Regions from separate parts of the Salinifilum aidingensis genome, predicted to be linked through region 1. Evidence: riboswitches for the same ligand, from Rfam matches in the RefSeq annotation. Region 1 holds a riboswitch; the other holds the start of a gene.

Region 1 (4,250 bases):
AACGGGTCGGCCAGCGGGTTGCGCAGCAGCGACTGCATGATCGCCCCGCAGGTGGCCAGGCCCGCGCCGCACACCGCGGCCAGCAGCGTGCGCGGCAGCCGCAGGTTCCACACGATGCCCTCGCGGATCAGCGACAGCGAGGACTCGCCGAGCCCGAGGCGGGCGGCCACGGTGGCGTACACGTCGCCGACGCGGATCTCGGCCGGGCCGATGGTGATGGCCACGGCCACCGATCCCGCCAGCGCGGCCAGCCCCACCACCAACAGCAGCGGCAGCCACGCGCGCCGGGCCGCGCGGGTCGTCCCGGCCGCGCTCACCGGTCGCGCCCGAACTCGCGCAGCTTGGCGGCGACCTTCTCCACTCCGGCCACGGTGCGGATCGACGGGTTCATCGCCTGCCCGCTCAGCCGCACGTACCGGTGGTTCTCGACCGCGTCCATGTGGGCCGTGGCCGGGTGCGACTCGAGGAAGGCGATCTTGGCGCGCGCGGTCTCGGCCGTCTCCGACCGGCGCGAGAGGTCGCCGAGCACGAGCACGTCCGGGTTGCGCTCGGCCACGGTCTCCCAGTTGATCTGCGGCCACTCCGCGTGCGTGTCGGCGAAGGCGTTGCGCGCGCCGACCTGGTCGGTGATGATGCCCGGCGCGCCGCAGCAGCCCGCCAGGTAGGGCGACTCGGAGTTGGCGAACCAGAACATCAGCGACGTGTCGGAGGCGTCGAGGCCGCGGGTGGCGCGGTCCATGCGTGCCTGCAGGTCGGCGACGAGTCGTTCGCCGCGCCGGGGCACGTCGAACAGCTTCGCCAGCTCGCGGACCTCGCGGTAGAGGGTCTGCATCGACAGCGGGTGCTGCCGCCGCCCGTCGCCGGAGCCGCTGTTGTCCTTGGCGCAGTCGGCGGGGGAGAGGTAGCTGTTCACGCCGAGCTCGGCGAACTGTCCCCGCCTGGCGACCCCGCCGGGGCCGAGGGTGGACACGAACGAGGCGGTGACGAAGTCGGGTTCGGCGGCCAGCACCGACTCGAACGACGGCATGTCGTCGGCCAGGCGCGGCACCGACGCGTTCGCCGCGGCCAGTTCCTGCGGCAGCGGGTCGGTCCACATGGACGTGCCCACGATGCGGTCGCCCAGCCCGAGCGCCAGCAGGATCTCCGTGGTGCCCTGGTTCAGCGACACGACCCGCTGCGGCGGCCGGTCCAGTTCGGTGCGCGTGCCGCAGTTGTCCACGGCGCGGGGGTAGCCGGGGGCGGGCGGTTGCTGCTGCGGCGCCGCTGCGGTACCGCAGCCGGCCAGCAGCGCGAGCGCGGACAGCAGGGACAACGGCAGAGCGAGGCGGTGCAGTGCCGACAGCAAGCGCACGAACGCTCCTCGGTGTCGAAGGGGCCGTGACGCGGGCCCCGCGGGTGCATGACAAGACCCGGCCGCGCGGGCCGGGAGCCAGCAGGTCTTCGGACTCGGGGTCTTCCGGGCGGAACGCCTTCCCGGAGGGCGTGCTCCAGTGGCTGAGCCAGGGGTCGTTCCACGGCTCCGTGTTCCGCCCGTCGCCCACACCGCTGCGCGTCAGTTCCGGATTCGCACCGGATTCCCTGACTCACGTCGCGCGTGAGTTCGACTGGCGAACGACAACGTACCACCCGCGCCGACCCGGCCCATCCGCCCCGGCGAAACCCCTGGTCACGCCGCGATCCGGCGGGTGAGGGGTGAGTTGGGGCACCCCCGCGGCCCCGCCCGGACGACCCGGGCGGTCAGGTCAGGCAGCCGCGGCGGCACCCCCAGGCCGTCGAGGAGTCACAGCAGGCTCAGCTGCCGCGGCCGCGGCTGGCGCCGCACCGGCTGCTCATCGACGACCGCATCGCCCAACCCGTCCAGCAACGGGCTGCGGCGCCGGTCGCGACCGCCGCGGCGCGCCGCACCGGTGAGGTACAACCGCTCGTGCGCGCGGGTCATGCCCACGAACACCAGCCGCCGCTCCTCGGCGAGCGCCTGCTCGTCCGGCGGGGACTGCGGCCACGACAGCGGCAGCAGCCCGTCCTCGCAGCCGGCCAGGAACACCACCGGGAACTCCAGGCCCTTGGCCGCGTGCAGCGTCAGCAGGAACACCGCCTCGGCCCGCGGGTCCAGCGCGTCGACCTCCGCGCCGAGCGCGACCTCGCGGACCAGCTCGGTCACGTCGCGGCAGCGGCGGGCCAGCGGCAGCAGCAGATCCACCGCGTGGTGCACCTGCCCGGCCGTCTCGTCCGGCACCCGCCCGGCCACCACCTCGGCCGCCCGCCGCATCCCGGTGACCACGTCGTCCGCGGCGCCCCCGCCGGCGCGGGCGAGTTCGTCGGTGACCAGCCGCACCCCGGTGCGCTGGGCCAGCCGCTCGTGCGAACGGCGCTGCACCGGCAGGCCCTGCCGGTCCAACGCCTCGGCCAGGGCGTGCGCCTGCGCCTCGGTGCGGTAGAGCACGGCGACGTCGCCGAAACCGAACCCGCCGCGCTCGTGCCCGCTGGCCCGGCCCGAGTCCAACGCGTGGAACGACGCCCCGCCGAGCAGCTGCTCGACCGTGCCGGCGATGTAGGCCGCCTCGGCGTGCTCGTCGGCGGCGGTGTGCCGCACGATCCGGTGCGCCGGCCGGTCCCCGGCCGCGGCCAGCACCCGGTCCGGCACGAACGTCGACGCCGCCACCGCCCGCTGCGCTGCGGTGAGGATGTGCGCCCCGCTGCGGTAGTTGCGCTGCAGGTGGCACACCCGCGCGGTGGGGAAGTCCGCGGTGAACCGCAGGAAGTAGCCCACGTCGGCGCCGCGGAAGGCGTAGATCGCCTGGTCCGGGTCGCCGATGGCGGTCACGTTGCCCTCCGGCGGGGCCAGCTGCCGCAGCAGCCGGTACTGCACCGCGTCGACGTCCTGGTACTCGTCGACGGTGATCCACGCGAACCGGTCCCGCCACGCCGCGGCGGCCTGCGGGTGCTCGGCGAGCACGGCCACCGCCGCGTCCAGCAGCCCGTCGAAGTCGACCAGGTCGCGCTCGGCCAGCGCTTGGTGGTAGCGCCGCACCAGCGCGGCCACGTCCTCCTCGACCGGCTCGCCCAGCCGGACGCGGCCGGCCGCGTCCGCCAGCCGCCGCGCCCCGCCCTGGTCGCCGGCCAGCGCCAGCCGCAGGTCGTGCTGCACGGCCGCGTCGGCGATGCCGAACCCGGCGGTGAGCCCCGCCGCGTCGGCGTGCTCGCGCAGGATCCGCAGCGCCAGGCCGTGGAACGTGGTCACCGTCATCTCCGCGGCCGGAGCACCGAGCAGCCCCTCCAAGCGCTGCCGCATCTCCGCCGCGGCGCGGCGGGTGAACGTGACCGCCAGGCACGTCCGCGGGTCCGCGCCGCGCTCGGCGACCAGGTGCGCCAGCCGGTGGGTGACCGTGCGGGTCTTGCCCGTGCCCGGTCCGGCCACGATCAGCAGCGGCCCGCCGGCGCAGGCCGCGGCCGCGGCCTGCGCACCGTCCAACCCGGCCAGCAGTCCCGTCGCCGCGACCGCGTCCGGCTCCGGTGGTTCCGTGCCGTCACCGGTCTGCTCAGCGCCGACCGCGACGCCCGGGCGGGCGGGCGCGGCCTGACCGGGGGTCTCCTCGGCACCCTCCCTGCCGCCGGTGGCCGCATCCGCGTGCTCGCCCGCCCCGGCTGGCGCCGCGGCCCCGCCCGGCGCGTCCGCAGCGCGCCGGGCCGGCACGGTGGGAGTCGGCGCGTCGAACAGGGCTAACGCGGACCCGCCCCACTCGGCCGCCTCGCCCGGGTCGAACAGGCGGATCACCCCGTACTGCCCGTCGAAGCCGGCCTCGCGGCGCACCCGCCCGGCACGCAGCCGACGGATCGCCTCACCCAACGCGGGATCGTGCCCGGCCAACTGCTCGACCGGCACCTCGTCGAGCACGTGCAGCTCCGGCCCGAACGCGGCGGTCACCCGGGAGGTTTCCGCGAACACCGTCTTGCTCTTGGGCCCCACGCCGCGCAGCTCGCCGATGATCTCCGGTAGCGGGATGCGGTTGCGGTAGTCCACCGCGCCCTGCGGGCGCGCCCCGGCGGGCCGGTCGGCCACCGCCGCGACCCGGTTGAGCACCCCGACCGTCAGCGCCTTGCCGCAGTCGGGGCACACCCCGCCGTGCGCGGCGGTGTCCTCCGGGGCGCAGCGCAGCCCGCAGCCGCGGTGCCCGTCGAGGTGGTACTTGCCCTCCTCGGGGAAGAACTCCACCGTGCCGGCGTAGCCGCGGCCGGTTTCCAGCGCGGAC
Region 2 (4,250 bases), on a different contig from region 1:
CGACGCGTGCGTCGTTCACCACTCGATGCCCTTCTGCCCCTTCTGCCCGGCGTCCATCGGGTGCTTGACCTTGTCGGTGCGCATCACCAGGTCCGCGGCGTCGACGAGCTCCTGCGGCGCGTTGCGGCCGGTGATCACGACGTGCTGGTACCCGGGGCGCGTGCGCAGCGCCTCGACGACGCGCTGCACGTCCACCCAGCCCCAGTGCAGCGGGTAGGTGAACTCGTCGAGGACGTAGACGGTGTGCTGCTGCGCCTGCAGGCGCCGCTCGATCTCCTCCCAGCCCTCGAGCGCGGCGGCGGCGTGGTCCTCGGTCGTGGACTTCTTGCGCGTCCACGACCAGCCTTCGCCCATCTTGTTCCACTCGACGGGACCGCCCTCACCGGTCTCCTCGTGCGCGCGCCCGAGGGCGCGGAAGGCGCTCTCCTCGCCGACGCGCCACTTCGCGGACTTCACGAACTGGAACACGCCGATCGACCAGCCCTGGTTCCAGCCGCGCAGCGCGAGACCGAAGGCGGCCGTGGACTTCCCCTTCATCTCCCCCGTGTGCACCACGACCAGCGGGCGGTTGCGCCGTTGGCGCGTGGTGAGCCCGTCGTCGGGCACTGTCGTTGGCTGTCCCTGTGGCATAGTCCGACCCTAACCAACCTCCCCCTGCGCGCCGATGCGCGCAGGAGAAGGCTCACTTTCTCCGACGAACCGGGCGGTTGGCGGCACCGGTCCGCGCGCCGCCTCCTACCGGGAGCACCGCGGGAGCGGTTGCCGCTCACGCACTTCCGGACTGCATCGGATGCGGAGCGATCGGTTCCGCGCGAAGAAGGCCCCCACGCTCAACCGGCCTGGGGGTCACCGGGAGCGCAGGGGCACTTCGCGGGTCCACCCCTGGGGGTCAGGTGGACGGTGATCACCGTAGCAACTGTGCGGCGTTTCCCAAAACACGATAAAAATTCGTGTACGGCGCGCTCATGCGGCGCGCCGAACCGCCCCCGCCGGCTGCTGCGCCGCGCGCACCACGCCGGCCACCGCATCGGCCGAGAGCTCCTCCAGCCGCAGCGCGGAAGCACCGAGCGCAGCGGCCACCTGACCGGCCAGTCCGAGCCGCACCGGCCCCTGCTCGCAGTCCACGACCACACCGGCGACCTCCCGCTCGGCGAGCACGCCGGCCGCGCGCACCGCATCGGCGCTCGCCTGGCGCGCCCGCTGCCGGGATCCGCTCGGGGCGGTCGCCGCGTTCGCCGGGACCGTCGCCTTGCCGTCGGTGAGCAGCACCAGCAACGGGCGGCGCTGCGGATCGCGCACCCGCTCGCTGTCCACCACCCGCTGCGCGCGCAGCAGTCCGTCGGCCAGCGGCGTGCGGCCACCGGTGCGCAGCTGGCGCATCCGCGCCGCAGCAACGTCCACAGAGGACGTCGGTGGCAGCACCACCTCGGCGGACTCCCCGCGGAAGGAGATCACGCCGACCTTGTCCCGGCGCTGGTAGGCGTCCCGCAGCAGTGACAGCACCGCGCCGCTGACCGCGGACATCCGCTCCCGCGCGGCCATCGAGCCGGACGCGTCCACGGCGAACAGCACGAGGTTCCCCTCGCGCCCCTCGCGCACCGTGCGGCGCACGTCCTCGTTGCGCACCACGAGACCGGGGCCGCTGCGCCCCCGCGCGTGCTGGTGCGGAGCGGCAGCGACCACAGTGGACGGAAGGTGGACCCCGTACCCCTCGTGGGACGAGGCGCGCACCCCGCGTCCCGTGCGCGAGCGGGCGCGGCTGCGGCGGCCGGGAGCTCCCTCCCCCGTGCCGGGAACTTCCAGCAGGCGCGCGCGGAACTCGGACCCGGGCGCCGGTGCGCGGCGCTCCTGCGGCGCCGGCGAGGAACCGTCCGAGTCCTGGGACTCCTGACCCTGCGACTGCGAGGAGGGCGCCGAGGCCTGCTGCTCCTCCGGTTCGGGCGCGCCGCCGCCGGGGCCGTCGTCATCGGGACCACCGTCGTCCGGCCCTTCGTCGTCCGGCCCTCCGTCGCCGTCCGTTCCGCCCGAGTCGTCCCCGTCGCCGTCCGAACCGCCGCCCTGGTCGTCACCGGGCTCGTCCGCGTGCTGCGCGGCGTCGTCGAGCGCCTGCTGCAGCTGGTCGTCGTCCACACCCGGTTCGTCGAACGGATCGCGGCGCCGCCGGTGCGGCAGCACGAGCTTCGCCGCCGTCTCAACGTCGGTGGCGGCCACGGCGTCCGCACCGCGCCAGGCCGCGTGCGCCACCGCGGTGCGCGCCAGCACGAGGTCCGCGCGCATCCCGTCCACCTCGAACGATGCGCACAGCGCAGCGATGCGGCGCAGTTCCGCGTCGGGCAGGACGACCTTGCCCACCTGGTCGCGCGCCCGCGCGATCCGCTCGGCCAGCTCGGCCTCCTCGGCGGCCCACCGCGCGGCGAACCCCTCGGGGTCGTCCTCGAAGGCCAGGCGGCGGCGCATCACCTCGGACCGGGTCCCGACCTCGCGGTCGGCACCGACCTCCACCGCCAGCCCGAACCGGTCGAGCAGCTGCGGCCGGAGCTCGCCCTCCTCCGGGTTCATCGTCCCGACCAGGACGAACGACGCCGCGTGCGAGACGGACACGCCCTCCCGCTCGACGTGCGCGCGCCCCATCCCCGCCGCGTCCAGCAGGACGTCCACGAGGTGGTCGTGCAGCAGGTTGACCTCGTCGACGTAGAGCACGCCCCGGTGCGCCGCGGCCAGCAGGCCGGGCTGGTAGGCGCGGACGCCCTCGGACAGCGCCCGCTCCACGTCCAGCGATCCGAGCAGCCGGTCCTCGGTGGCGCCGACGGGCAGCTCCACCAGGCGCGCCGCGCGGTGCTGCGCCCCCGCGGAGGCGTGCGGACCGTCCGGGCACTGCGCGTCGGGCTGCGCGGGGGAGCAGGCGAACCGGCATTCCGGCACCACGTCCAGCACCGGCAGCAGCGAGGCCAGCGCTCGCACCACCGTCGACTTCGCCGTGCCCTTCTCACCGCGCACCAGCACACCGCCGATGCGGGGGTGCACCGCGTTCAGCAGCAACGCCAACCGCAGGTCGTCGTGCCCGACGACGGCGGAAAACGGGAAGCGCGGACTCACGCGGGAGGCCTGCGGCGAGGCAGTCATACCAAGGTCTTCCTTCCTCCGGTCTCGGACGCCCGGGGTGTCGGGGCGAGGGGCGGCAGTGTCCTGACTCCCGGATCCTCGCGTCCCTCCGGCCTTCCCGGGGCGGCGTCCGTGCGCCGCGGTCCGGTGGCCCGCGCGGGAGGTCCGCTCCCCGGTCACAGTGGCGCCGGCCGTGCCGGATTCGCACCGGCTTCCCTGGCGCCCCCTCGTGGAACCGTTTCCTGCAGGTCCACCAGCATCCTGGCAGAGCGCGATCACGGATCCAACACAGCGGGCCCGATCGGAGAGAAGTCCCACGGAGCCCGCGGGAGCTCACCGGGCCGTTCCGCGCTGCGGCGCTCCACCCGAGCTGCGCAGGAGGTCCGCGACCCGGCCGGGGCCTGGCCTCACTCGGCCAGCCGCATGTCGACGTGCGGGATGCCGTCCTCGTCGTGGACCGGACCGCTCTCGACGAAGCCGAAGGAGCGGTAGAAGCCGGCCTTGTCCACCTGCGCGGACAGCACGGCCGGACTGCGCCTGATCTCGGCGAGCGCGGCGCGCATCAGCTTGCGCGCCAGCCCCATGCCGCGGGCGCCCGCCTCGGTGCACACCCGGCCGATGCGGTACGTGCCGTCGGGCTCCTCCAGCAGCCGGAGGTAGCCGAGGACGACTCCGTCGGCGGAGTCGATCCAGAAGTGCCGGGTGGTCTCCTCGAGATCGCGGTCGTCCAGCTCGCGGTACGGGCAGTTCTGCTCCACGACGAACACGTCGACCCGCAGGCGCAGCATGCGGTAGAAATCGGTCGCGTCCAGATCGGCGGTGTACGCCCGGTGGACAGCAGTCGCGAGCGGCTGAAGTATCACCTGTTCGTGGATACCACAGCAGCGCCCGCCCGGTTCGCCCGACCCCGCGGCACCGTTAGGCACGCCACCCCGCCGGGGGCGCGCCGCTGGGCGCCCCGGCCTGCGCCGGAGCACCGCGCAGGCGGCTCGCAGGCGGGCTCACAGCTGCCCCTCGAGCAGCGGGACGTAGCCCGAGGTGCGGGTGTACACACCCGGGGTGTCCGGGCGGCCGCACCCGTCGCCGTAGGAGACGACGCCGGCCAGCCGCCCGTTGACCACGTAGGGACCACCGGAGTCCCCGGCGCA

What was found. Region 1 has a riboswitch for cobalamin ahead of ACYVJE_RS13695 (ABC transporter substrate-binding protein). Riboswitches for the same ligand answer to the same signal wherever they lie in the genome.
Region 2: it holds a riboswitch for cobalamin, as region 1 does, so the genes downstream of both, ACYVJE_RS17510 (magnesium chelatase subunit D family protein) here and ACYVJE_RS13695 (ABC transporter substrate-binding protein) in region 1, are expected to answer to the same signal.

What each region holds. Positions count from the first base shown of each region.
Region 1 covers NZ_BAAGTH010000009.1:98,257-102,506, reverse strand. The annotation lists gene ACYVJE_RS13700 (FecCD family ABC transporter permease) at 1-317, opposite strand, end outside; gene ACYVJE_RS13695 (ABC transporter substrate-binding protein) at 314-1,351, opposite strand; cobalamin riboswitch at 1,415-1,624, opposite strand; gene ACYVJE_RS13690 (UvrD-helicase domain-containing protein) at 1,781-4,250, opposite strand, start outside.
Region 2 covers NZ_BAAGTH010000013.1:73,595-77,844, reverse strand. The annotation lists gene ACYVJE_RS17520 (cobyrinate a,c-diamide synthase) at 1-22, opposite strand, end outside; gene cobO (cob(I)yrinic acid a,c-diamide adenosyltransferase) at 16-630, opposite strand; gene ACYVJE_RS17510 (magnesium chelatase subunit D family protein) at 964-3,123, opposite strand; cobalamin riboswitch at 3,182-3,318, opposite strand; gene ACYVJE_RS17505 (GNAT family N-acetyltransferase) at 3,510-3,965, opposite strand; gene ACYVJE_RS17500 (S1 family peptidase) at 4,104-4,250, opposite strand, start outside.